DNA from 3 places in the Acidovorax sp. JHL-3 genome. Region 2 is predicted to be linked to each of the others. Evidence: predicted binding sites of a transcription regulator. Region 2 holds the regulator's gene; each other region holds the start of a gene.
What was found. Region 2 encodes FNR, which switches genes on or off when oxygen is low (the NO sensors DNR and NnrR bind a similar motif). Its sites were predicted from a motif close to TTGATNNNNATCAA; they were not measured.

Region 1: K226_RS0105630 (TraR/DksA family transcriptional regulator) is a predicted target of FNR. The motif match lies at 4,628-4,641, and genes of this name have one in related genera.
Region 3: K226_RS0111210 (OmpW family protein) is a predicted target of FNR. The motif match lies at 4,635-4,648, and genes of this name have one in related genera.

The regions. Positions count from the first base shown of each region.
Region 1 is NZ_JAFU01000001.1:1,194,134-1,201,893, reverse strand. Features, by position in the region: gene K226_RS0105660 (rhodanese-like domain-containing protein) at 1-37, shown strand, start outside; gene K226_RS0105655 (FIST N-terminal domain-containing protein) at 185-1,495, opposite strand; gene K226_RS0105650 (PhaM family polyhydroxyalkanoate granule multifunctional regulatory protein) at 1,553-2,401, opposite strand; gene K226_RS0105645 (copper chaperone PCu(A)C) at 2,501-3,004, opposite strand; gene K226_RS20170 (DUF2946 family protein) at 3,371-3,739, opposite strand; gene K226_RS0105635 (glutathione S-transferase) at 3,864-4,511, shown strand; gene K226_RS0105630 (TraR/DksA family transcriptional regulator) at 4,703-5,074, shown strand; gene K226_RS0105625 (hypothetical protein) at 5,120-5,494, shown strand; gene K226_RS0105620 (VOC family protein) at 5,562-5,975, shown strand; gene K226_RS0105615 (MarC family protein) at 5,972-6,565, shown strand; gene K226_RS0105610 (Rrf2 family transcriptional regulator) at 6,637-7,176, opposite strand; gene nhaR (transcriptional activator NhaR) at 7,326-7,760, shown strand, end outside.
Region 2 is NZ_JAFU01000001.1:3,020,894-3,028,653, forward strand. Features, by position in the region: gene K226_RS0114065 (bifunctional diguanylate cyclase/phosphodiesterase) at 1-750, opposite strand, end outside; gene K226_RS0114070 (HD-GYP domain-containing protein) at 747-2,018, opposite strand; gene K226_RS0114075 (sulfite exporter TauE/SafE family protein) at 2,110-2,847, opposite strand; gene hemN (oxygen-independent coproporphyrinogen III oxidase) at 2,879-4,261, opposite strand; gene fnr (fumarate/nitrate reduction transcriptional regulator Fnr) at 4,443-5,165, shown strand; gene K226_RS0114090 (hypothetical protein) at 5,222-5,515, opposite strand; gene K226_RS0114095 (FixH family protein) at 5,567-5,839, opposite strand; gene ccoG (cytochrome c oxidase accessory protein CcoG) at 5,905-7,350, opposite strand; gene ccoP (cytochrome-c oxidase, cbb3-type subunit III) at 7,428-7,760, opposite strand, start outside.
Region 3 is NZ_JAFU01000001.1:2,380,148-2,387,907, reverse strand. Features, by position in the region: gene K226_RS0111225 (NYN domain-containing protein) at 1-1,335, shown strand, start outside; gene egtB (ergothioneine biosynthesis protein EgtB) at 1,410-2,654, opposite strand; gene egtD (L-histidine N(alpha)-methyltransferase) at 2,681-3,598, opposite strand; gene K226_RS0111210 (OmpW family protein) at 3,967-4,563, opposite strand; gene K226_RS0111205 (DUF808 domain-containing protein) at 4,707-5,696, opposite strand; gene K226_RS0111200 (methyltransferase) at 5,930-6,643, shown strand; gene purL (phosphoribosylformylglycinamidine synthase) at 6,896-7,760, opposite strand, start outside.

The sequences.
Region 1 (7,760 bases), 1.8 Mb from region 2:
ATGGGATGCTGGCGGACTGCCCACGGAAGGCGGCTGAGGCCACGGGCATCGCCCGCGCTTCAGACAAACTTCGACAGAAAGCCCATGACTGTCAGGCGCGCGGGTTGCTGACCTGAAGGCTGAGGCCAGCGGCGCACCACCAAGCCAACGGTACGCCAGGTCAGGCGCTACTGCCCGCGCAGCATCACGCGCCAACAAACACCGTCAACACGCCGGTGTAGCCATACAGGTGGTGGTGCGCAATTTCACCGCCGGCGAAAAAACCCACCAATGGCACATCGCCCAGCGCATGCCGCACGATCTGCAGTTCGGCACTGGGGCCGCCAAAGTGGGGGCCGCCCCGGCCCGAGCAGCTCACGTAGATCGCGCCACAGATGCGCCGCCCCGTCTGTGGCAGCGCACCAGCAGCGGAGGCGCCAGGGGCTGCGGCCTGTTGTCCGCCCTGCGCATCGGACGATACCAACGGTGCGGTCTCCAGCTCTTCGGGCGAAAGCTCTTCGCGGATTTCGGCGCAGATGCGCATGAGGTCGGCGCGCGCCGCCGCCACATTGCGCTGGCAAAACGTCAGGTGCATTCCTGGTTCCACATGGTCGGCCAGCGCTACGCCCCGGCGGGTGGCATCCAGGCCCACGATGTGGCGCACACGCGTGTCGGTGCCGAAATGGCCCGTGCGGCGCTGGCCCTGGGGCTGCTCGCCCGCATTGACCAGCCCGGCCAGCGTGGCGCGCACCTTGCGAAGGGCGGGTTGCGGGTCGCCACCGTCCAGAGAAACCTCCAGCGTGTCGAGCAGCACATCGAGCGCAGGTTCGCCATCGAGCTGCAGCACCACGTTTTCGTGCGCGGCGGTGATGGTGTGCTGCACGCCCACGGGCTGGCAACCTTGCGTGACACGCGACACCAGCGCCACCCCGGCGCCAAACGCCACACCCGAAAGCCCGCCGTCAAACACCCCGCTGGCGCCGCCCTGCCCGGCCATGTTGCCGTCCCCCCCCACCGCAAACTGCACGTTGTTGCTGCGGCTGGCGCTCAGCCCCCCAAACAGGTAACCCGTGGCGGTGCGCGCAGCCATCTCGTCCAGCAGCTCGGCCAGTTCGGCGGTATGGCCATCGGCATGCACCAGCGCGGTGTAGGCCTCGAACCCGCTGGCCGGATTGCGCGGCAACGGGGCCACACCGGAAAACACGCGGTACTGGTCGGCGGGCACGTCCAGCAGCATCACGGAGAGCGCGGGCTCGTCAAAATACTCGGCGTTGCTGGCCGAGACGCCCACGCCCACGGTGCCGCTCCAGTCGGTCACCTCGGACAGTTCACTGCTCAGATAGTCGAACAGCGCCTGCGCTTCGCTGGCGTAGTGGTCGGTGATGTAGAGCAGGCCCAGCGTGGGTGCGGATGCGTATTCGGGCAGGGACATCTGTGCCCGCAACTGGGCCAGCACGAGTGCGGCGGCCATGCGCCACTGGGGGTGGGTGGCATGGCCGGTGGGAAATAGTTTCATGGTGTGACCTCTCGGGCAGTGGCGGGCGCTGCCCGCAGCACCGCCAGATCAGTGATCTCAGCCCGCCGACTTGCGCGGTGCGCGGCGGGCCGTGGCTTTTTTGGCGGCGGGTTTCGCGGCGGGTTTGCTGGCAGATTTGGCAGGTGCCTTTTTTGCAGCAGACTTTTTGGCAGCGGGCGCTTTGGCCGCACCGGCAGCAGCGCGTTGGCCGGCCTGCATGGTCTCTATGCCCTTGGCGGCAAACTGGCTGGCCATGTCGGTGGCGGTCTTCATGGCTTCTTTGGCCAGGCCGGTGGCCACGTTATGGGTGGGATCGATGCTGGTCTGCTTGGCGGCGTCTTTCAGGGCGTTGGCCGCGATCTGCTGGAACTGGCTGGTCAGCGCGCCCCACCAATGCATGGGGTCCACCACGGATGGCTCGGGGGCCTGGGAGCCCTTGGAATCGTCGGCCGGTGCGGCCTGGGCTGGCTTGACGGGTTCTGCGGGCGCAGGCGCAGCGGCGGCTGGCGCGGGGGTTGCTGCAGCAGTTGCAGCTGCCCGGCCGGCAAAGGTTTCGGCAGCCTTTTGCATGCTGCCCATCACGCCGTCGGCAGGCTTGAGCTTGAAGGCGCTGGCCACGTCGCCCATGCTGAAGTTCATGCCCTTGAGCGTGGCCAGCGTCATCTTTTGCACCTCCAGCGCCTGGACGGTGGCGGTCAGGGCGCGCGAGTTCTGCTCCAGCCAGAACTGCACGGCCTTGAGTTCGTCGATGCGTTTTTCCAGCTCTTCGACGCTGATGGTGGGCGCCACCCAGTTCGACAGGTTGGGCAGCTGGGGAATGCTGCTGGAGGCCCCTTTGGCCAGGCTTTGCAGAAAGTCAAAGCCGGGGACGAATTTGCCGAAACCGAAGTTGGATGTGTCGCTCATGGCCGCTCCGCAATAGGTGGGTCTTTGGCACGCGCCCCGCAGGGCGTCGTGTTGGCACAGCTTACTCCAATGCCTTGCGTTCCGGAAAGCCCCCGGTGCTCAGTGCTTGTTTCCGTGCGCTGCGCCTTGGCCCATGCCGGAGGCCGCTGCTCCAGGTGCTTGCGAGGCCACCGGCAGCTGCAGTGGCAGCTGGGTTTCGGCGCCCTTGGCATCCTGGAACACCAGGGTCACAGGCACGTTGGAGCCCTTGGCCAACGGAGCCTTCAGGTCCATCAGCATGACGTGGTAGCCGCCGGGCTTGAGCTCGACGGTTTTGCCGGCAGGCAGGTCGAGCGCGGGTATGGCGCGCATTTTCATGATGTCGCCTTCCATCTTCATCTCGTGCACTTCGACCACGCCGGCTGCTGGCGACTCGGCGCGCACCAGGCGCGCGCCGTCTTTGGCAGTCAGGCGCATGAAGGCACCCGTGGCCTTTTGGCCCTGCACGGTGGCACGCGCCCAGGCGCCGTCCACCGCCACGGGGGCAGTGGCTTGGGCGTGGGCCTGGCCGGCAAGCAGGGCAAGGGCGAAGAGTGCGGGACGGGTGATGCGGTGCAGTGTCATGGGGTTCTCCTGGGTAAAAAACGAATGGGAAACAGTAAAAGGGAAACAGTGAAAGGGGAACAACGTCAGCGGGAGGCCGCGTGCTGTCGACATTGCCACAGACAAGGCCTTCGGCGCAGGCGCGGAAATCTTCTGCCTGCCCGGCTTGCGGCCTGCAAACCGCTGCACACCTTGGCCAGCGCTGGCCCAGCCATGGCATGGGCGCGTCGCGCATTCAGGTAGCGCGGGCGCGGGGTCGATTCGCATAGGGCACTGGACACATCCAGCGCCGCGCAGCTTGGGTGCACGCAGCCTCCTGATTACAAGCCAAATTGGCCTCTAGCGCTTATCGATAAAGCGCAAACAGCTATTATAATAATAGCAAAATCAGAAGACAGCTGGGGGCCCGCGCGGCGGCAGCGGCGCGGCTGTGCGGGCCGCAATGTGCGCTGGCGGGGCAGAACCCAGGGCATGCGACGGGGGGCGGGCGACCGGCAACACTGCCGACGGGGGTGGCGGGGGTACACCGACATGGGCGCACAGTGGGCAGTCCAGCGTGTGGCTGGGAGTCTCCCGGGCGCCTTCATCGCTTTTCGCCACCAATTTGATGGCACCCGAGCCCGCGCAAATCAGCTCTACGGCCTGCGGACTGACCAGCGGCGAAGCCACGGCCACGCCGATCGACAAGGCAAACCACGCCAGCGCAAGGCGCGCGAACCAGCGAAGGTGCCGAAGGGTTTGCAGGAGGTGCCGCATGACGGCGCTGATTGTAGGGTGCCAACCCGCCATGGCCTTGACCGGGGTCATCTGAGCGACGGACTTCGCCGGTGCGCTCGCCTACGATGTGGGCTTCCACCCCACGACACCGGAGACAACCCCCATGCTGACACTCTGCGGCTTTTCAGCCAGCAACTACTACAACAAGGTCAAGCTCGCCCTGCTTGAAAAGGGCCTGCCCTTCACCGAAGAACGGGCCTGGGTGGGCGAGACCGACCCCAGCGCCACGCCGCTGGGCAAGGTGCCCTACCTGCGCACACCCCAGGGCACGCTGTGCGAATCGGCGGTAATGACCGACTACATCGAGGCCGCCCACCCCCAGCCCGCCCTGCTGCCTGCCGACCCGTTTGCCGCCGCCAAGGTGCGTGAGCTGATCACCTTCATGGAGCTGCACCTGGAACTGGTGGCGCGCAACCTCTACCCACAAGCCTTCTTTGGCGGTACCGTCAGCGAGTCGGCCCGCGAGAAAGTGGGCGTGCAACTGGAGAAAAACATTGCCGCCTTCGGCCAGCTGGCAAAGTTCAGTCCCTTTGTGGCGGGCGACAGCTTCACGCTGGCCGACTGCGCCGCCATCGTGCATCTGCCGCTTATCAGCGCAGCCACCAAAATCATCTATGGCCGCGACTACCTGGCCGACCTGCCGGTGCGCGACTACCTCGCGCGCATGGCCGAACGCCCCCATGTGCAGCGCCTGAACGCCGACCGCAAAACCAGCACCGCCGAAATGCTGGCCCGCCAACCCAAGCGCTGAGCACGCGCTGGAAAGAAGGGGGGGGAAATCCGGCCGCAGCAGCCGCCAGAAGCTGCAGATGCATCGGTTTCCTCCGTGCCATGCCGGGCTCCCCGCACGGGCTGTGCAGCCTCTTCTTGACCCTTGTCAACGCATGGTGGGTACCTCGGGCGCACCATGGAGGTGTTAGACCATTCCCAAGGAACCCTCGCATGGACCCCCATCTCGCCGCCCCCTTCCGCCAGCAACTGCTTGCGCAGCAATCCGCGCTTTTGGCCCAGTTGGCAGAGCAACGGGGGGGCGTCATCGGCCGGGCCGAGGCAGCAGCGGACCATTTTGGGCAGCCAGAAGATCCGCGTGCCCAGTTGGCCACTGAACGCGAGCTGGAATTTGCGCTGGACGAGCGCGAAACCGCCCACCTGGCCGCCGTGGTTGCGGCCCTCACACGCATCGAGGCCGGCACCTATGGCGAGTGCACCGATTGCGGTACCCATATCACCGCAGCCCGCCTGCACGCCACACCCGAGGCCGCGCGCTGCGTGCACTGCCAGGAAAAGGCCGAGCAGCACCGCCGGGCAGCCTGAGCAATCCTTTTTTTCTCCACTTCTTTACTTCAAGAAAGCATTTTCATGAGCACTTTTCACGCCGTTGTCTGGATGGACCACTCCGAAGCCCATGTGGTGATGTTCGACCGCGAACACACCGAGGCACAGCGCATCAAATCCCGCAGCCACCACAAGCACCAGGGCAAGACAGAAGACCTCAGCCTGTTCTTTGCCGACATCGCCCAGGCCCTGTCGAACACGCATGAAGTGCTGCTGGCAGGCCCCGGCCTCGCGCGCAACCAGTTCCGCGACTGGTGCGCCAAGCACAACGCTGCAGTGGCCGGCGCGGTGGTGGACTCGGTCGCGGCAGACCATCCCTCGGACGCTCAGCTGGTGGCCATGGCGCGCCAGTACTTCAAGAAGTTTGACAACATGGCGTCCGACCCGTCGATGGCCTGAACCCGGCCAGCCTGGCGGGCCTGATCGGCCCCGCCAGGCCGGTGCCTTGGCTGCTATCCTTTGCAGGATGCGCAGCCTTTTTCATTTCGCCTTTCATGTCACCGACCTGGATGCGGCGCGACGCTTCTATGGCGGCGTGCTGGGTTGCCAGGAAGGCCGAAGCACCAACACCTGGGTGGACTTTGACTTCTTCGGTCACCAGATCGCACTGCATCTGGGCACACCATTCGCCACCGCCCGCACCGGCCATGTCGGCGACCACCTGGTGCCCATGCCCCACTTTGGCGCTATTTTGGAGTTGCCCGACTGGCATGCACTGGCTGCGCGCCTGCGTGCTGCCAACACGGCCTTTGTGCTGGAACCCCAGGTGCGCTTTGAGGGCCAGCCCGGCGAGCAGTGGACGATGTTCTTTCACGACCCGAGCGGCAACCCGATAGAAATCAAGGGCTTTCGTACACTGGACAGGGTGTACGCGACATGAGCTACACCTTCGCGTCCGCCACGATCTTGCTGCTGCTGATCACCGATCCGCTGGGCAACATTCCCATTTTTGCCAACGCGCTGCGCGGCGTGGCACCCGAACGCCGGGCGCGGGTGATCCTGCGCGAGGTGCTGATAGCGTTTGCACTGCTGCTGGTGTTTTTATTCTTTGGCGCGCAGTTCCTGCGGGTGATGAACCTGAGTGATTTGTCGCTGCAGATCGCCGGGGCAGTGGTGCTTTTCCTGATCGCGCTGCGCATGATCTTCCCGCCCGACGCCGGACCTCCAACCGACCTGCCAGGCGAGCCGCTGATCGTGCCCTTGGCCATCCCTGCGCTCGCAGGCCCCTCCGCCATGGCCACCGTGATGCTGCTGGTGGCCCAGGCGCCCGAGCGAAAGATGGAATGGGTGGCCGCCCTGTGCGTGACCATGGCGGTGTGCGCGGTGGTGCTGCTACTGGCCGAGCGCATACAGCGCCTGGTGGGCGAACGCGTGGTGATGGCGTTTGAACGCCTGATGGGGCTGATCCTGGTGGCCATCTCGGTGGAGATGCTGATCCGCGGAATCAAGCAACTGGCGCATCAGCTGTAAATCCCGCGTCCTTGGGGACTGCACGCCCAGAGCATCCCGCGTGAATGCGGCGACCGAATCGCCGCGCAGGCCTATTTGCGGGCAAGGACCGGGAGAGCACCCAGCGCGAAGACCGAATTGGGCACTCCGGCACGGGCCATCAGCGGTGCGGGACGGCGTGCCAGTTTTGCACGGGCCACCACCGGTGACTCGACCCGTACGCCACGCGCCTGTTGCTCGGCCACCAGATCGCGCAGCGTGACAGACTGGAGGTATTCCAGAACCCGTGCATTGAACGCCGTGAAGAGCGAGCCGGTCATGGTCACCATTTGCGACGACCCGTTAGAGGCTGGCGCAGCCTCCTCACCTGGCTTGTGGTTCTCTACCGCCACCACGATGTCGGCAACCGACACCTGCTCGGGCTTGCGGGCCAGGGCATAGCCGCCTCCAGGCCCGCGTGTGCTGTCAACCAGCCCGGCCCGTTTGAGGGCGCTAAAAAGCTGCTCCAGATAAGACAGCGATGTCCCCTGGCGCGCACTGATCGTGGAGAGCGCAACGGGCCCGGTGTTCTGTCGCATTGCCAGGTCGGTCATCGCAGACACGGCAAGTTGGCCTCTGGTGGTAATTCGCATCTTCACTCCTTGTGAACATTGATACCTCCGAGCCCCGGGAAACCCTTTCCGGCTCGGTCCATGAAAACAATATAGCGGCTGAAACACTTCGCGTATATTCGTTTTATCGAGAAAAATAGTGCGGTTTTTTCGAACTATGGTGTTTCATCATGAACTTCAAGCATCTCAAATACTTCTGGACAGTTGCCAAGGCTGGCGGCGTGGTGCGCGCCGGCGAGCAACTGCACACCACGCCCCAGACGCTGTCAGGGCAAATCAAGCAGCTGGAGCAGTGGCTCGGTCACGACCTTTTTCGAAAGCGCGGCAGAGGGCTGGAGCTGACCAGCGAAGGGCGGGTTGCACTGGGCTACGCCGAGCAGATTTTTGCGCTGGGTGACGAGCTGGAAAAATCCGTCCGCCTGTCGCGCGACCAGGCAAAGACGCTGGAGTTTCGCGTGGGCATTGCCGATTCGGTGGCCAAGCCGGTGGCCTATCACTTGCTGGAACCGGCGCTGGGCCTGGCGGATCGCGTGCACATGATTTGCCACGAAGGAAAATTCCCGGAGCTGTTGGCCCAGCTCACCCTGCACCGCCTGGATCTGGTG
Region 2 (7,760 bases):
CAGGCTAGCCTGCACCTCGGTCTGGCGGGTGATGTCCCGAAAGGAATACACACGTCCCACGGGTCGTCCCTTGTGAAGCTGGGGCACAACGCGGCGCTCCACCGTCATGCCGCCGTGCAACTCCAGGATGTCGGTGCGCTCCAGCAGCGGCTCACATTCAATGGCGGCAAGGCGCGCCTGATAGTCCTCTACATCCACCACCATGGATGAGAGATGCTCGTGCACCGCAGCGTCATTGCGCTGCAGCAATAGCGCCCGCGGAATATTCCAGATTTGCGCCAGCCGCTGGTTAAAGGCACGCACGCGCCCGTCAAGCCCGCACACCAGCATGCCGTCGGCAGCGGAGTCGAGGGTGGCGCGCAATTCGGAGAGCAAGGTTTCCAGCTCCTGCTCGGTAGCGTTCTGGGCACTGCGGTCCAGCATGGTGAGCATGAGAACAGCGTGCCCATCGCCCGGGTTCACCCATGTGACGCGTCGATCCACAGGCACCAGCACACCATCTGCTCGCAACATGCTGGTGTGAGAGTGAATGCCAGCTGCAAGGGTGGCCTTGGGCTCGGCCCAGAAGGCATGGTCCTGGGGCGTCGCTGCCAGGCTTGTCACGGGCTTGCCTACCATGTCGCTGCCTGGCAGTCCAGCCAACCGCTCCGCCGCCTTGTTCACCTGCAAGATGCACAGGCTCTTTTCGTCCACGAGCCAAACGGCCTCCAGCAAGCCATCCAGCCAGGCGTGCGTCGGAAAAAGACTCACGCTTGCGCCTTATCGGAACCGGGGTCTACGGCGCGCTCAAAAAAATAACAGATCCGCTTGCGAGGCGACAGGTAATCGAGTGCATCGCGAGGCAACTGGGCAGGCTTCAGACTGCGTCGTATACCCAGTTCGGGCATCTCCTCCAGGTCCAGCACCGGCGCCTCGTCCTTGGGAACGCGGATGTCGTGAACAATCACCTTGGGGCGCAGCGGCCTGGAAGAGTTGACCGAAACCACAATCGCGTAACGGTCATTCACCAGCTGAACTACGGATCCTGGCGGATAAACCCCCATCATTCGGATGAAGGCTCCCAGTACCACCGGATCAAAGCGCGACTTGAGCTGGGCAAAAATCGCCGAAAGGGCTTCGTGGGGAGTCAGGACCTCCACACTTCCCACCGGGTTGCACATGCGGTCGTAGTGATTGACCAAGGCCAGAATCTGGCCCGCGCGCCCCATATCTTCGCCCACGAGACGCAGGGGGAATCCGCTACCGTCTGCCATTTCATGGTGCTGGGCTATTGCGGTCAGAACAGCATCTGACAGTCCCATTTGCTGGGCAAAAGCGACTGAATGCCCCACATGCGCCTCATAACGCTCTCGCGCGGCCGGAGTGAGCCCGGCGTCAGCTGGTGCGTTGAGCTTGCCCAGATCGTGCAGCAACGCAGCCATCCCGAGCTGGTGCATTTCCGGGGTTTTCATGCCCAAAGCCTTGCCCAGCAAGAGGCTGACCACCATGACATTGACGGGGTGCAGCGCGCTGCTCTCGCCCACGCCTTCTGACAGGAGACGGATCACTACGTCCCCGTTCTGCAGCAATTCCTTCAGGCAGTCCGCCACCAGCGCTTCGCTGTGATGGCGAGCCAGGTCTCGCTGCGCGCCAACTGCACGCTCTACGGCCTGATACTGCCGTGTCGCGTCCTCGAAACGCTGGTTGCATGCGGCCAATAGCTGGTTCTGACGCTGCAAGTGGGCGCGATTCTGGGCGGCGATGGAATCTGCAATTACAGCCGGGACAACCGGGTCTGCTGCCAATTCCGGGTCGTCCACATCAGGCACCTTGGCCACGACCGCGTCCAGTGCGGGATCACTTTTATGGGGATAGTAACGAACTTCGGAAAGACCAAGCTCCCTGAGCGTGGCAATCTGGCTCGCCGAAACGATGCGAAAGCGGCTCACTGGGAAAGGATGGTGCAACCAGCCCACGTCCAACTGAACGTACATGCCGATGCGAAGCTGACTGATGTCAATGAGGAGGGAAGAATTCACAGCACATAAAAAGATACATGGTGAGATGAATTCCACCAAGAGTTACTGCAATTATCGCCCGATCACCGACTCCAACACGGTTGCCTTGCAACTAACGGCACCACAAGGAGGGTTTGTAGATCAGATCCATCCACAGGGCCCAACCAGCAACCCCCACCAGTAGCGCCCCCGCCAGCCGGGTTCCCCAGCTGGCGCGCACCGCATTGATGCGTGTACGCAAGCGGCCCCACAACCAAGGGCCACCCACAAGCCAAAGACCGCTGCCCACTCCGAAAAGCAGCATGGTGACGGCGCCCTGCAGTGCACCACCGCTGAGCGCGGCAACCAGCAGCGCCGAATAAAGCAATCCGCAAGGCATGAGGGCCCAAAGCAGCCCCGCCACCATCAGCCCTCCAGGTGCACGGACAAGAGGTTGCACGCGGCGCCAAGCCGTGCGCCCGGCCCGCTCCACCCACACCGGCTGACGCGCCTGCACCATCATCATCAAGCCCCAGGCCATGACTGCAACGTGCATCAAGGTCCATACCGGACTCAGGGCCATGGTTTGCTGCGTCAGCCAGGCCAGGCTCTCCATGGCCAGCGCTGCCAGCGCGCCCGCCCCGGCATAGCCAAACAGGCGCCCAAGGTGAAACGCCAGCAACCGGCGCGGCATGCCGCCTTGCGGAACCCACTGCACTGCCTGAACCGCAACGTTGCCGGTTTCGTCCGCAGTGGAACGCGCCCCGCCCTGCCCCACCAGCGCACCGCAAGGTGCAGCGCACATGGCCAAGCAATGGGGCCCGCCTGCGAGACCCATGAACAAGGCAGTTACGGCGAGAGGCGCAAGCATTTATTAGGGTGCACAGTCCATTCAGTCAACGCTAGATGATGCGTGAGAACCTGGCCCGATTGCGGTCCGCCTGCAAATAGCGGTCAAACACCATTGCGATGCCGCGCACAAAAAACCATCCCATGGCCGTCACCTTGATGCTCTCTGAATTCAGCACAACAAGACCTTGTTCGGCCATGGTCTCCAGCTGCTCCAGCTCGGGCGCAAAATACTTCCGAGAATCAATAAGCCACGCTTGGTCAATGGGTTCAAACTGCAATTCACCTTGGCACATGAGCGCCATGATGACAGCCCTTCGGACCAGATCGTCACGGTTCAGCGCCAATCCACGCACCACAGGCAAACGTCCCTGGTCCAGATGGTCGTAATATTCCTCGAGCGACTTGGCGTTCTGACTGTAGGTGGCACCCACCCTGCCGATCGCCGACACCCCCAAGCCAATGAGGTCGCAATCGGGTTGGGTGCTGTAACCTTGAAAATTGCGGTGCAGTCGCCCTTGCCGCTTGGCAACGGCCAAAGCATCGGTGGGCAAAGCAAAATGGTCCATGCCCACATAGACATACCCGGCTTCCATGAAAGTGTCCAGCGAGCGCGAGAGCATGGTCACCTTGGCTGACGCCGCGGGCAGTTCTGTCGAGAGAATGCGCCGCTGAGGCTTGAAGCGATCTGGCAAGTGCGCATAGGCATACAGAGCAATCCGGTCTGGGCGCAACTGGACCACCTGAGCCAAAGTGCGGTCGAATGACTCGGGTGTCTGGCGTGGCAGCCCGTAGATCAAATCGACATTGACCGACTCAAAGCCCAGCGCGCGCGACGCCTCCACGAGCGCGAAGACCTGCTCTGCGGGCTGGATGCGGTGCACGGCCTTCTGAACCTCGGCATCGAAATCCTGAACGCCGAAGCTCAGACGATTGAAGCCCAACTCGGCCAGCACCGCCAGCCGATCTGCCGTGACAGTGCGTGGGTCCACTTCGATGGAGTACTCTCCGCCCGGGGCGAAAGTGAAGCTGCGCCGCAGCGTGGCCATGAGCTGCCGCAATCCATCGTCCGAGAGGAACGTAGGTGTTCCCCCCCCCAAATGCAGCTGACTGACAACCTGCCCGGTGCCGCAATGGGCCGTGTGCAGATCAATCTCGCGGCTCAAGTAGCGCAAGTACACATCCGCACGGTCGTGGTGCTTGGTGATGATTTTGTTGCAAGCGCAGTAGTAACACAGCGATTCGCAAAAGGGGATATGGACGTACAGGGACAATGGCAACGCCATCGCCGTGGTGCCAAGCCGACGCTGCGAAAGCGCGAGGGCATAATCCTCCTGCCCAAAAGCTTCGACAAACCTGTCGGCCGTTGGGTATGAGGTGTAACGGGGCCCTGGCACGTCAAAACGGCGCAGAAGTTCTGGTGAAACAGCGGTCATTGGAAAATATCCTTGCGTGCAGCAGTACTGTGCCGTACCCTTCGCCCAACGTCCTTGACTTTAATCAAGAGGATGGTCGGACGTAGCGGCGACAATTTGATTCATGTCAGCAGCCGAGCGCACAAATCGCGTCCCGCCAGCCACACACCAATTATCCCTGCCCAACTAGACTCCAGTGTCCATGAATCCGCAAACCATCAAAGTCGCCTGCTCCAACTGCAACCTGCGAGAACTCTGCATGCCCGTTGGTCTGAACGAGCAGCAGCTGCAACGGATTGATGAAGTCGTGGCTGTACGACGAAAAATCAAACGGGGAAGTACGCTGTTTCGCAATGGCGAGTCGTTCACTTCGCTCTATGCCATCCGTACCGGGTTTTTCAAGACCTGCGTCGCCACGGAAGACGGACGCGATCAGGTCACGGGCTTTCAGATGGCCGGTGAAATCATCGGACTGGATGGCATCGTCAACGATCACCACACCTGCGATGCCGTCGCGCTCGAAGACGCCGAAGTGTGTGTCATGCCTTTCGATCGCATCGAAGAGCTGTCGCGCGAAGTCTCTGCACTGCAACACCACGTTCACAAGATCATGAGCCGTGAAATCGTGCGCGAGCACGGCGTGATGCTTTTGCTTGGCAGTATGCGCGCAGAGGAGCGCCTCGCAGCCTTTCTTCTCAATCTGGTGCAACGCCTTCATGCCCGCGGGTTCTCTCAATCAGAGCTGGTGCTGCGAATGACACGAGAGGAAATCGGCAGCTACCTGGGTCTCAAGCTGGAAACGGTGAGCCGAACGTTCTCCAAATTTGTGGAAGACGGCATCGTGGAAGTCAAGCAGCGCCACGTTCGCATTCTGGACACCGAAGCCCTCAGGCGAATCGTCAACAACCAACAGGCCTGCCACTGAGCAGCCACCTGAAATCGCGCCCCCCACTGAGTCGCCTCACTGCAACGGCATGGCGGCTACGGGCAGGGCGTCACTTTGTGACAATCGTCGGGCCGAGCATGCGCAGGCACAGGACAACGATTGAGCTCAAAAGGTGACATGGACAGCAGGGTTGTCATAGCACTGGCAACCATGGTGATGATCCAGAACACGAAAAAAGCGAGGGTGTAGACACCCTCGCGAGACAGCGTCAAGGGCTGGCCAAACCAATGCAGATCCTGCGGATCCACCATGGCAAAAACCAGCATTTCGAGAATGCCCGCCACCATGAAGGCAGGCCATGCAATCCACATCAGGCGTTGTGTCCACATCGTCTTGTTTCCTTTAATCTTGGCAAAAGATTGCGCATGCGGAGTGCCAACTCAGCGGGGCTGATCTCCGGCAGGAGTCGCCGCGTGGTTCCGGGCTTTCAGTGCAGGAGCCAAGCTTTTTTCTGGTTGCGCCAGCGTCTGGTTGATTTCAAGCCCCTTGCGGTAATAGTCTTCGGCCACAACGGGGTCTGGGCGGCTGATGGCCAGCCACAAGGTGACAAAACCAGCGATCACCACAATGACCGGCCCGGCAATCACCAGCCAGACATGACCGAATCTCCACCAAGGTTGCGGTTCACGATTGATAACGGGGTTGGACGACATGGAATCTCCTTGAAACATCAGCAATACAGCGCACAAACCACCATGTAGGGCACAGTGACTTTCACTCAGCGTGGAACCAGGAAAATGGATTTTTCAGCCACTTTGCCGCCGCTTTCCAGCGCTGAAATGTCGAAATGAATCGCGTGAGAACCTGGAGGTGCCGATCCATAGGGGATTTGCAACCGCACTGCGACCCAACGAGACTCCGCAGCGCCTATGTCTACCTCTTGCTCCGAGGCCACCTCAAGGCCATCCAGGCCCGATGCTGAAATGCGATAGCGCTGCGTAGCCTCTGTAGCGTTCATGATTTGCAGCCGATAAACATTTTCAAGCTTGCCCCCCGCCACAATGCGGGACAAGGCGGCGCGATCCCGCACAATATCCACTTTGAGCGGTGTCCGTGTTGTGAGGCTGACTAACATACCCACGCACAATGCGACCAGAACGGCGGTGTAGATGAGCACACGAGGGCGCAAGACATGTCGCAAAATTTGCGACTGATTCCAGCGATTGAGAACACCATTCTGGGTTGAATACCGTATCAAGCCCTTGGGGTAGTGCATCTTGTCCATCACGGTATTGCAGGCATCCACGCAAAGGCCGCAGCCAATGCATTCGTATTGCAGACCCTTGCGGATATCAATACCCACCGGGCACACTTGAACACACAAGGTGCAGTCAATGCAGTCGCCCAGCCCCTTGGCCTTGTAGTCCACCGTCTTGACTCGGGGGCCACGCGGCTCGCCTCGGGCTTCGTCGTAGGTGACGATGAGCGTATCTCGATCGAACATTGCGCTCTGGAAACGGGCATAGGGGCACATGTATTTGCACACCTGCTCCCGCATAAAACCGGCATTGCCGTAGGTGGCCAATCCGTAGAAAAGCACCCAGAAAATCTGCCAGCCGCCAGCAAAAGCCAACAGCTCAGGACCCAGCTCCCGAATCGGCACAAAATAACCCACAAAGGTGAAACCGGTCCAAAGGGACACGGCCACCCATACGGCCTGCTTCAGGAACTTCTTGCGGATTTTTTCAAATGTCCAGGGGCCCGCATCCAGCCGCAGACGCGCACTGCGATCTCCCTCGATCTTGTGCTCGATCCACATGAATATCTCGGTGTAGACCGTTTGTGGGCAAGCAAATCCGCACCATAACCGGCCCGCAACCGCAGTAAACAGAAACAGCGAAAGCGCCGAAATGATCAGCAGCCCCGTCAGATAGATGAAATCCTGTGGGTACAGAACCAAGCCGAAAATATAGAAACGGCGAGCACCCAGATCAAACAGCACCATCTGGCGCTGGCCCCACTCAAGCCAAGGCAACCCATAAAAAACGATTTGGGTCAGAAACACCATGGCCCACCGCCAACGCGCAAAGTACCCACTGATGGATCGCGGGTAAATCTTCTTTTGCGCCTCGTAGAGGGAAACAAATTCGCCCTCTGCCGATGGATCGGGTGTGGCCGCCGCAATGGGAATGACCTTGCGCGGTGGCCTGTCAGATGATTTCATGGTGCTGGCGGTGGAGGCAGAAAAACAAACACTTCAGGACGACGACCCCAGCCAGAGGTGGCGGGGTCGCCCCGATTTCAGCGGGCTGCGGCGGGCTTGTTGGACAAGCCCCATACATAGGAAGCCAGCACGCCGATCTGCGCTTCTGACAGCTTGTCTGCTTGCGCAGGCATCTCGTTGACCTTGCCGCTATTGATCATAGTGGTGATGGCCGCTTCGCCCCAGCCGTGCAACCAGATGTCGTCCGTCAGGTTGGGGGCTCCCAGAGCCTGGTTGCCCTTGCCGTCCATACCATGGCAGGCCGCGCATGAGACAAACTTGGACTTACCCAAGGATGCCCGCACGGAATCATGGGGGCTGCCCGAAAGACTCAAGACATAGTGCGACAGATTGCGGACATCTTCCGGAGA
Region 3 (7,760 bases), 640 kb from region 2:
ATTCCCCATGTCCGACAGTCGGGCAAAAACTCGGCCGACATCCGCCTTGTGGTGGACGCGCTGGACCTGTGCTACACCAAGTCGCACGTCAACACCTTTGTGATCATCAGCGGCGATTCAGACTTCTCCCCGCTCGTCTCCAAGCTGCGCGAAAACGCCAAGCAGGTGATCGGTGTGGGCGTCAAGCAGTCCACCTCGGACCTGCTGATTGCCAATTGCGACGAGTTCATTTTCTACGACGATCTGGTGCGTGAAAGCCAGCGCGCGCAAGCCCGGCGCCAGCCTTCCGATGCGGCACCCCAGGCCCGGCGCTCGCCCGAGGAAGAGCGCAACCGCAAGGAAGCACAAGAGTCGCGCCGTACCCAGGGCATCGAACTGGCCGTGGAGACGTTTGATGCACTGGTCTCCGAGCGCGGCGACAGCGGCAAGATCTGGGCTTCGGTGCTCAAGGAAGCCATCAAACGCCGCAAACCCGACTTCAGCGAAACCTATTACGGTTTTCGGGCCTTTGGCAACCTGCTGGAAGAAGCCCAGGAGCGCGGCTTGCTGGAGTTTGGCCGGGACGAAAAATCGGGCGCCTACGTGTTTCGCAGCCATGGCAGCAGCGGCGCCCCCCGCGCCCGGCCCGACACGGCAGGTGAAAACCCGATGACGGGCTATTTCCGCCAGAACGCCCCCCAGCCCCCGAGAGAGCCCGGCGCTGACAGCCACGGGCCACGCCAGCGCGGACGTGGCGGCCGATCCGGGCACGCAGCATCATCCGACCCGCGCGAATTGCCCCCCATGCTTCACGCCAGCGACGACGGATTGGCAGGTGAAGACCCATCGTTCAGCGCGATGCCGCGCGACAACGACGGCACTGCGGCGCTTCATGCGCCAGGCGATGCACCGATGGGTTCACCAATGAATGCGCCGGTCAGTGCACCGGTCCGTGCGCAGCTGGATGTGCCGCAAGAAAGGCCAGTGGGCGGTTATTTTCGGCAGCAGCCGCGCACGACGGAACCGCCCGCCATGGAACCGCGCACACTGGAGCGCCCAGCCCATGAGCAGCCCACCGAAGCGCCCAAACCCCTGGCGCCCGCCACATCCGCCACGTCCGCCGAACCCGCGCGCGGCCGTGCGCGCAGCCGCAAGCCGGTGACGCAACCGGTCGAGGCGGTTGCGCCTGTGGCGGCCACGGCGGCACAGGGCCCGCACGATGCACCCTCCAGCTCGGCCCGTGCCACCAGCGCAGTGCCGACAGCTTCTGCAGAAAGCGAACCCGAGTCGCCCAAAAAAGCCCCTGCCCGGCCACGCCGGCCGCGCAAGCCTGCGCAGGACACCGGGGCCGACTGACCCACAGCCAACGCAACCCCCAGCGGGCGCCACGGTCTCGGACGGTGGGGCGACGTGGGGACGTTTCAGAAGCGTCAGGCGTCTCTGGCCAGCCGCACCCCCGAAAACTGCCAGCGCGCCGTGGCCGGGAAAAAATTGCGGTAGCTGGCGCGTGCATGGCCGGCCGGCGTGGCGCACGAGCTGCCCCGCAGCACATACTGGTTCACCATGAACTTGCCGTTGTATTCGCCCACGGCACCTTCTGCGGCCCTGAAACCGGGGTATGGCGCATAGCTCGATTGCGTCCACTGCCACGCCTCACCAAACAGCTGCTCCAAGCCGACGCCCCGGGCCGCACTGGGGTGCAGCGCATCTGTGCGGGGGCCACGGCCAGCGGTGCCTGAAGCCAGCAGTGCCGTGGCGTGCTCCCACTCGGCCTCGGTGGGCAGGCGCGCACCTGCCCAGCGCGCGTAGGCGTCCGCCTCGAAATACGACAGGTGCACCACGGGCTGCCCATGGCGCAACGGGCCCAGCCCTGCCAGGGAGAACTGGTGCCATCCGGCACCGACACGCTGCCAATACAAAGGCGCCTCCAGCCCGTGGGCAACGCGCCAGTCCCAGCCTTCGGCCAGCCAATGGGCAGGATTGCGGTAACCGCCATCGTCCACAAAGGCAGCAAACTCGGCATTGGTGACAAGGCGTGATGCCAGTGCATACGGATGCAGATACACCGTGTGGCGGGGACTCTCGTTGTCAAACGCAAAGCTGTCGCCCACATGGCCTATTTCGGTAAGCCCGCCGGCAAACGCATGCCAGACCAGCGGCGGTGCGGCTTCTGCATCGGCGGCCACTGACTGCGGCGAACGGTAGGCCGGATGCATCGGGTTGCTCGACAGCAAATGCTGGATGTCGGTCACCAGCAACTCCTGGTGCTGCTGCTCGTGCTGCAAGCCCAGCTCTACCAGTGCGCACAGTGCCGCATCCTGCCCCGGCGTGGACAAAAGGTGCAGCATGCGCGCATCCACATCGGCCCGGTACGCCAGCACCTCGGCCAGCGAGGGGCGCGTGATCAGACCGCGCTGCGCCCGCGGGTGGCGGGCGCCGACACCGTTGTAATACGAGTTGAACAAGACCCTGAAGGCGGGCGCAAACGGCGCAAAACCAGGCTCGTGCGCCTCCAGCACAAAGGTTTCAAAAAACCAGGTGGTGTGGGCCAGATGCCATTTGGCCGGGCTGGCGTCGGGCATGGACTGTGCGGTGCAGTCTTCGGGTGACAGGGGCTGCACCAGCCCGGTGGTGTGGCGGCGCACTTCGGTGTAGCGGGAAATCAACAAATTCATGGCCAGGCAGCGCTTCAGCAGAGGGTTCAGGGGCGGGCGTGCACCACGGCAAACCAGCCCCGCTCGTCGGTCCATGCCTGCGCATGGGAGAAACCCGCCTGGGCCAGCATGTCGGTGAACACGGCAAGGGGGTATTTGTAGCTGTTTTCGGTGTGGATGCGCTCGCCCATGGCAAACCGGCGCTCGCCACCCGGCCAGCGCACGCAAATTGGTGCGAGCGCCTCCAGATGCATCTCGATGCGCGATGCTTGCTGGTTGAAGAACGCCCGGTGGCCCCACTGGTCTTCCACAAAATCACTGCCGATCAGGCGGTTGAGGTGCGTGAGCACGTTGCGATTGAAAGCCGCCGTCACGCCCGCTGCATCGTCGTAGGCGGCCTCCAGCACCGCCACATCCTTGGGCAGATCGATGCCGATCAGCAGGCCACCATCGCCATCCACCAGGGCGCGCATGTGCCGCAACAACTCCAGCGCCTGGGTCGGGTCAAAGTTGCCGATGGAGGAGCCCGGATAAAACACCAGGCGCCCGGCCCGTGGAATGTCGGAGGGCAGCACGACGCCCTGGGTCATGTCGCCACCCACCGCCCGCGCATCCAGCCCCGGCATGTCAGCACGCAGGCGCAGCACGGCCTCTTGCAAAAAATCGACCGAGATATCCACCCCCACAAAACAGGCGGGCCGCACCCAGGCGCACAACGCGCGGGCCTTCTCGCAGCTGCCGGCGCCCAGCTCGATCACGGTGCGCACGGCGCCCAGATGCCGGGCCATGTCGGCCGCATGCCGCTGCATCAGGGCCGTCTCGGTGCGCGTGGGGTAGTACTCGGGCAGGCGGGTGATGGCTTCGAACAATTGCGAGCCCCGCTGGTCGTAGAAGTATTTGGGTGAGATGCGCGCGGGACGCTGGCTCAGGCCGTCGGTGATGTCGCTGGGGCGGTTCAGGGGCATGGCGGTGTGCGTCGGGTGTTGGGCATGGGGTGGTGAACGATGCCACAGGCTACCCCCACTGCGTTCACCCCGGGTGACAGCCTGCAACGACGGGGCGCGCAGGATTACACCGACACGGAATCGCTCTGGACCACTTTTCATCCGGGAGAGTGCGATACGATCTCTGGCATTTTCAGGCTCTAGCCAAATACTATCAAGCGCTAGTAGCTATTATTTATATAGCGTTTTTTCAATCAATACCCAGCGCCGGCAGACCGCCGCGTCACGGCCCACCGGTGGAAACCACCAAAAAAAAAGGCCGGCGCACGCGCCAGCCCTTTTGACCTTGGGGTCTGATGGCAAGGCGCCGCTCACGCAGCGCCGTTGCATCAGAAGCGCCAGCCGAGGCCCACGCCCACCAGCACGGGGTCCACCTTGAACGTGCCCTGCTTGGCACCGCCAGCGAACACGTCGGTCTTGATGTAAACCTTCTTCACGTCGAAGTTCAGATACAGGTTTTTGGACAGGGGAATGTCCACGCCGACCTGCAGGGCACCGCCCCAGCTGTTGCGGTCGATGTCCACACCGGCGGGCAGGTTCACGTTGGAAAAGCGCGTGTAGTTGACACCGGCGCCCACATAGGGCTTGAAGCCAGGGGCGTCAAAGTGGTATTGCAACAGCAGCGAAGGCGGCAGGTGCTTGAGCGAGCCGATGCGGCCACCCAGAACGCTGGAGCTCAGGTCGTGCTTTTGCGGCACCGTGAGGATCAACTCGGCAGCCACGTTCTTGTTGAAGAAATACGAGATGTCAACTTCAGGAATCGTCTTGTTGTTGACCGACAGGCCCAGGCCCGTGCTGTCCTTGTTGGCGCTGTCCAGATGGACGGCGCGCACGCGCACAAGCCAAGGGCTCTCAGCTTGCTGCGCAAAAGCAGCGCCAGAGGTCAATGCGCACAAAACGGCTACAGCCAGCAGATTTTTTTTCATACAGAACCCAATGCGGTTAAACGGGGACGGCCCCCGTACCGCAATTGAGCCTGTTAGCAAAATGGTCAACCTTGCCTCAGGTCAAACTCTTGGTAGTTACCCGAAGACGGAGCACCCGGGCCTTCCGGGTCACTTCAGGGTCCTCAGTGCGCCTTGGCACCCTTGCGCAGCCGGGCCACCACGGTCACTACCGCCACCACCAGGCCACCGGCCACGATGCCGACCATGGCGTTCAGCAGGTTGGGAACCACCACAGCCCACAGACCACCCACCGGCCAAAGGGCCGCCGCTGCACCCGCGCCCTCCACGGCATGGTGCAGCGCTGGAACCCCATGCACCAGAATCCCGCCGCCCACCAGAAACATGGCCGCCGTGCCCGCCACCGACAGCGTCTTCATCAGCCAGGGCGCCGCGCGCACAATGCCTGCGCCCACGGCACGGGCCGCTGCGCCCGGCTTCTGGTTGAGCCACAGCCCCAGGTCATCGAGCTTGACGATGCCCGCCACCAGGCCGTAAACACCCACCGTCATGGCCAGCGCAATGCCCACGAGCACCGTCACCTGCTGCACAAACGGCGCACCTGCCACCGTGCCCAGGGTGATGGCGATGATTTCCGCCGACAGGATGAAATCGGTGCGAACGGCGCCCTTGATCTTGTCTTTTTCGAAAGCCACCAGGTCCACAGCCGGGTTGGCGTTGGCCTTCACATGGCTTTCGTGCTCGGCCTCTTTTTGGTGCGGGCTGTGCAAAAACTTGTGCGCCAGCTTCTCAAACCCCTCAAAGCACAAAAATGCGCCACCCACCATGAGCAGCGGCGTCACCGCCCAGGGCGCAAAGGCGCTGATAAGCAGCGCGGCCGGCACCAGAATCGCCTTATTCACCAGCGAACCCTTGGCCACAGCCCAGACCACCGGAATCTCGCGCTCTGCACGCACGCCCGTGACCTGCTGGGCATTGAGCGCCAGATCGTCACCCAGCACACCCGCGGTCTTTTGCGCTGCCACCTTGGTCATGACCGACACGTCATCGGCCATGGCAACGCTCTTCTTGGCAGCGACCTTGGTCATGAGGGCGACATCGTCGAGGATGGTTGCAATGTCGTCCAACAATGCGAGAAGGCTGCCAGCGGCCATGGAAATTCCTTGAAGAAGCAGGTGAAAACACGAAGTGTCGGGAGAAAAGCATGCGTCCTGCGCGCTGCGTGGCGTGCACTATAGCAACGCACCGTGGCAGCCAAGGCGTCACGCCGCCCCTGCCCCCTGCAGCGCCACGGAATGCCGTGGACGCAAAGGCCATCGACAAGGGGCGCATACTCGCAGGCTCACCCACCACTTCGGGGTCCCTGACATGGCTTCGCGCCCCCGCCATGCCAGGCTATCTCACCAAACAGGAAAGCGTCCCGATTGCGGGCGTGGACAACCTGCTCATCCGCTCGCTTCTCGATCGCCAGCAGTTTTCTGACCCTCTGGGCGTTGCAGAGCGCCTGGGCATCTCGTCTGCGACCTGGCCATTGTTCGGCCTGCTGTGGCCCTCGGGCGCCCAACTGGCGGCACGGATGGCCCTGCGCCCCTTGTGCAAAGACGAGCGGGTGCTGGAAATTGGCTGCGGCCTGGGGCTGGCCAGCCTGGTGTGCCACCGGCGCGGCGTGGATGTCACGGCCAGTGATTGCCACCCGCTGGCCAACCCGTTTTTGCTGGAGAACCTGCGGCTCAACGCCCTGCCCCCGATGAAATACCGCACCGGACAATGGGGAAGCACGCCTTTGGTCGCACAACGGGAACACCCGCACAACGCCCCCTTACTGGCAAGCGCGGTGCAGGGGCAGTTTGATCTGATCATGGGCAGCGATGTGCTGTATGAGCGCGATGTGCGCGCCACGCTGGCCAGTTTCATCGACCGCCATGCGGGCGCGGGTGCACAGATCTGGATCGTGGACCCCAACCGCGGCAACCGCTCGGCATTCAACAAGCAGATGGCGGCCCACGGCTTTGAAGTGACCGAGGAACGGCTGGACCACCCGGTGCGCGGCGATCTGCCCGCCTACAAGGGGCGCCTGCTGGTGTACCAGCGCAAGCCTTGAAATCCCCCCTGTGCCGCTTCGCGTCTTCCCCCAAGGGGACGCCACCCGTGGCCTGGCAAAGCCAGCTCCACGGTGGCACTGGTATGAGGCGCGCCGGTTGCATGGGCTGCTGCGGGTGGCGCGCAGCTCAAGGCATCACTGAAATGACTGCGCTGACGGGACCCACGCGCCCCAAAAGCAAAAAGGCCAAGCCACGAGGGCCCAGCCTTTTTGCATGGCACTGACCGCGCAAGCCGCCCGGTCAGAAAACCATCATCCCACCCACTTGCGGGCGTTGCGCCAGATGCGCATCCAGGGGCTCAGCGCACCGATATCACCACTGGTCCAGCTCATCTGCACGTTGCGGAACACGCGCTCGGGGTGCGGCATCATGGCAGTGAAGCGCCCATCGGCCGTGGTCACGGCAGTCAAACCGCCCGCGCTGCCGTTGGGGTTGAACGGATACTGCTCGGTGGCCGCGCCATGGTTGTCCACAAAACGCATGGCCGCAATGGCCTGCGCCGCGTTGCCGCGGTATTTGAAGTTGGCATAGCCCTCACCATGCGCCACGGCAATCGGCAGGCGGCTGCCGGCCATGCCTTGCAGGAACAGGCTGGGCGATTCGAGCACTTCCACCAGCGACAGGCGCGCCTCGAAACGCTCGCTCTGGTTGGTGGTGAAGCGCGGCCAGTCTTGCGCGCCGGGGATGATGTCGGCCAGCTCGGCAAACATCTGGCAGCCGTTGCACACGCCCAGGCCAAAGGTGTCAGTGCGACCAAAGAAGCCCTGGAATTGCGCTGCCAGCACGGGGTTGAAGGTAATGCTGCGCGCCCAGCCAATGCCCGCGCCCAGCGTGTCGCCATAGCTGAAGCCACCACACGCCACCACGCCCTGGAAGTCTTCGAGTTTCACGCGGCCGGTCTGCAGGTCGGTCATGTGCACGTCAAACGCCTCGAAGCCCGCTTCCGTGAAGGCGTAGGCCATTTCCACATGCGAATTCACGCCCTGCTCGCGCAAAATAGCCACTTTGGGTCGCGAGAGGTTCAGGAACGGCGCCGCCACGTCGTCCGACGCATCGAACGTGAGGTGCACCTGCATGCCGGGGTCGGTGGGCTCCCCCGCTGCGGCGTGCTCGGCG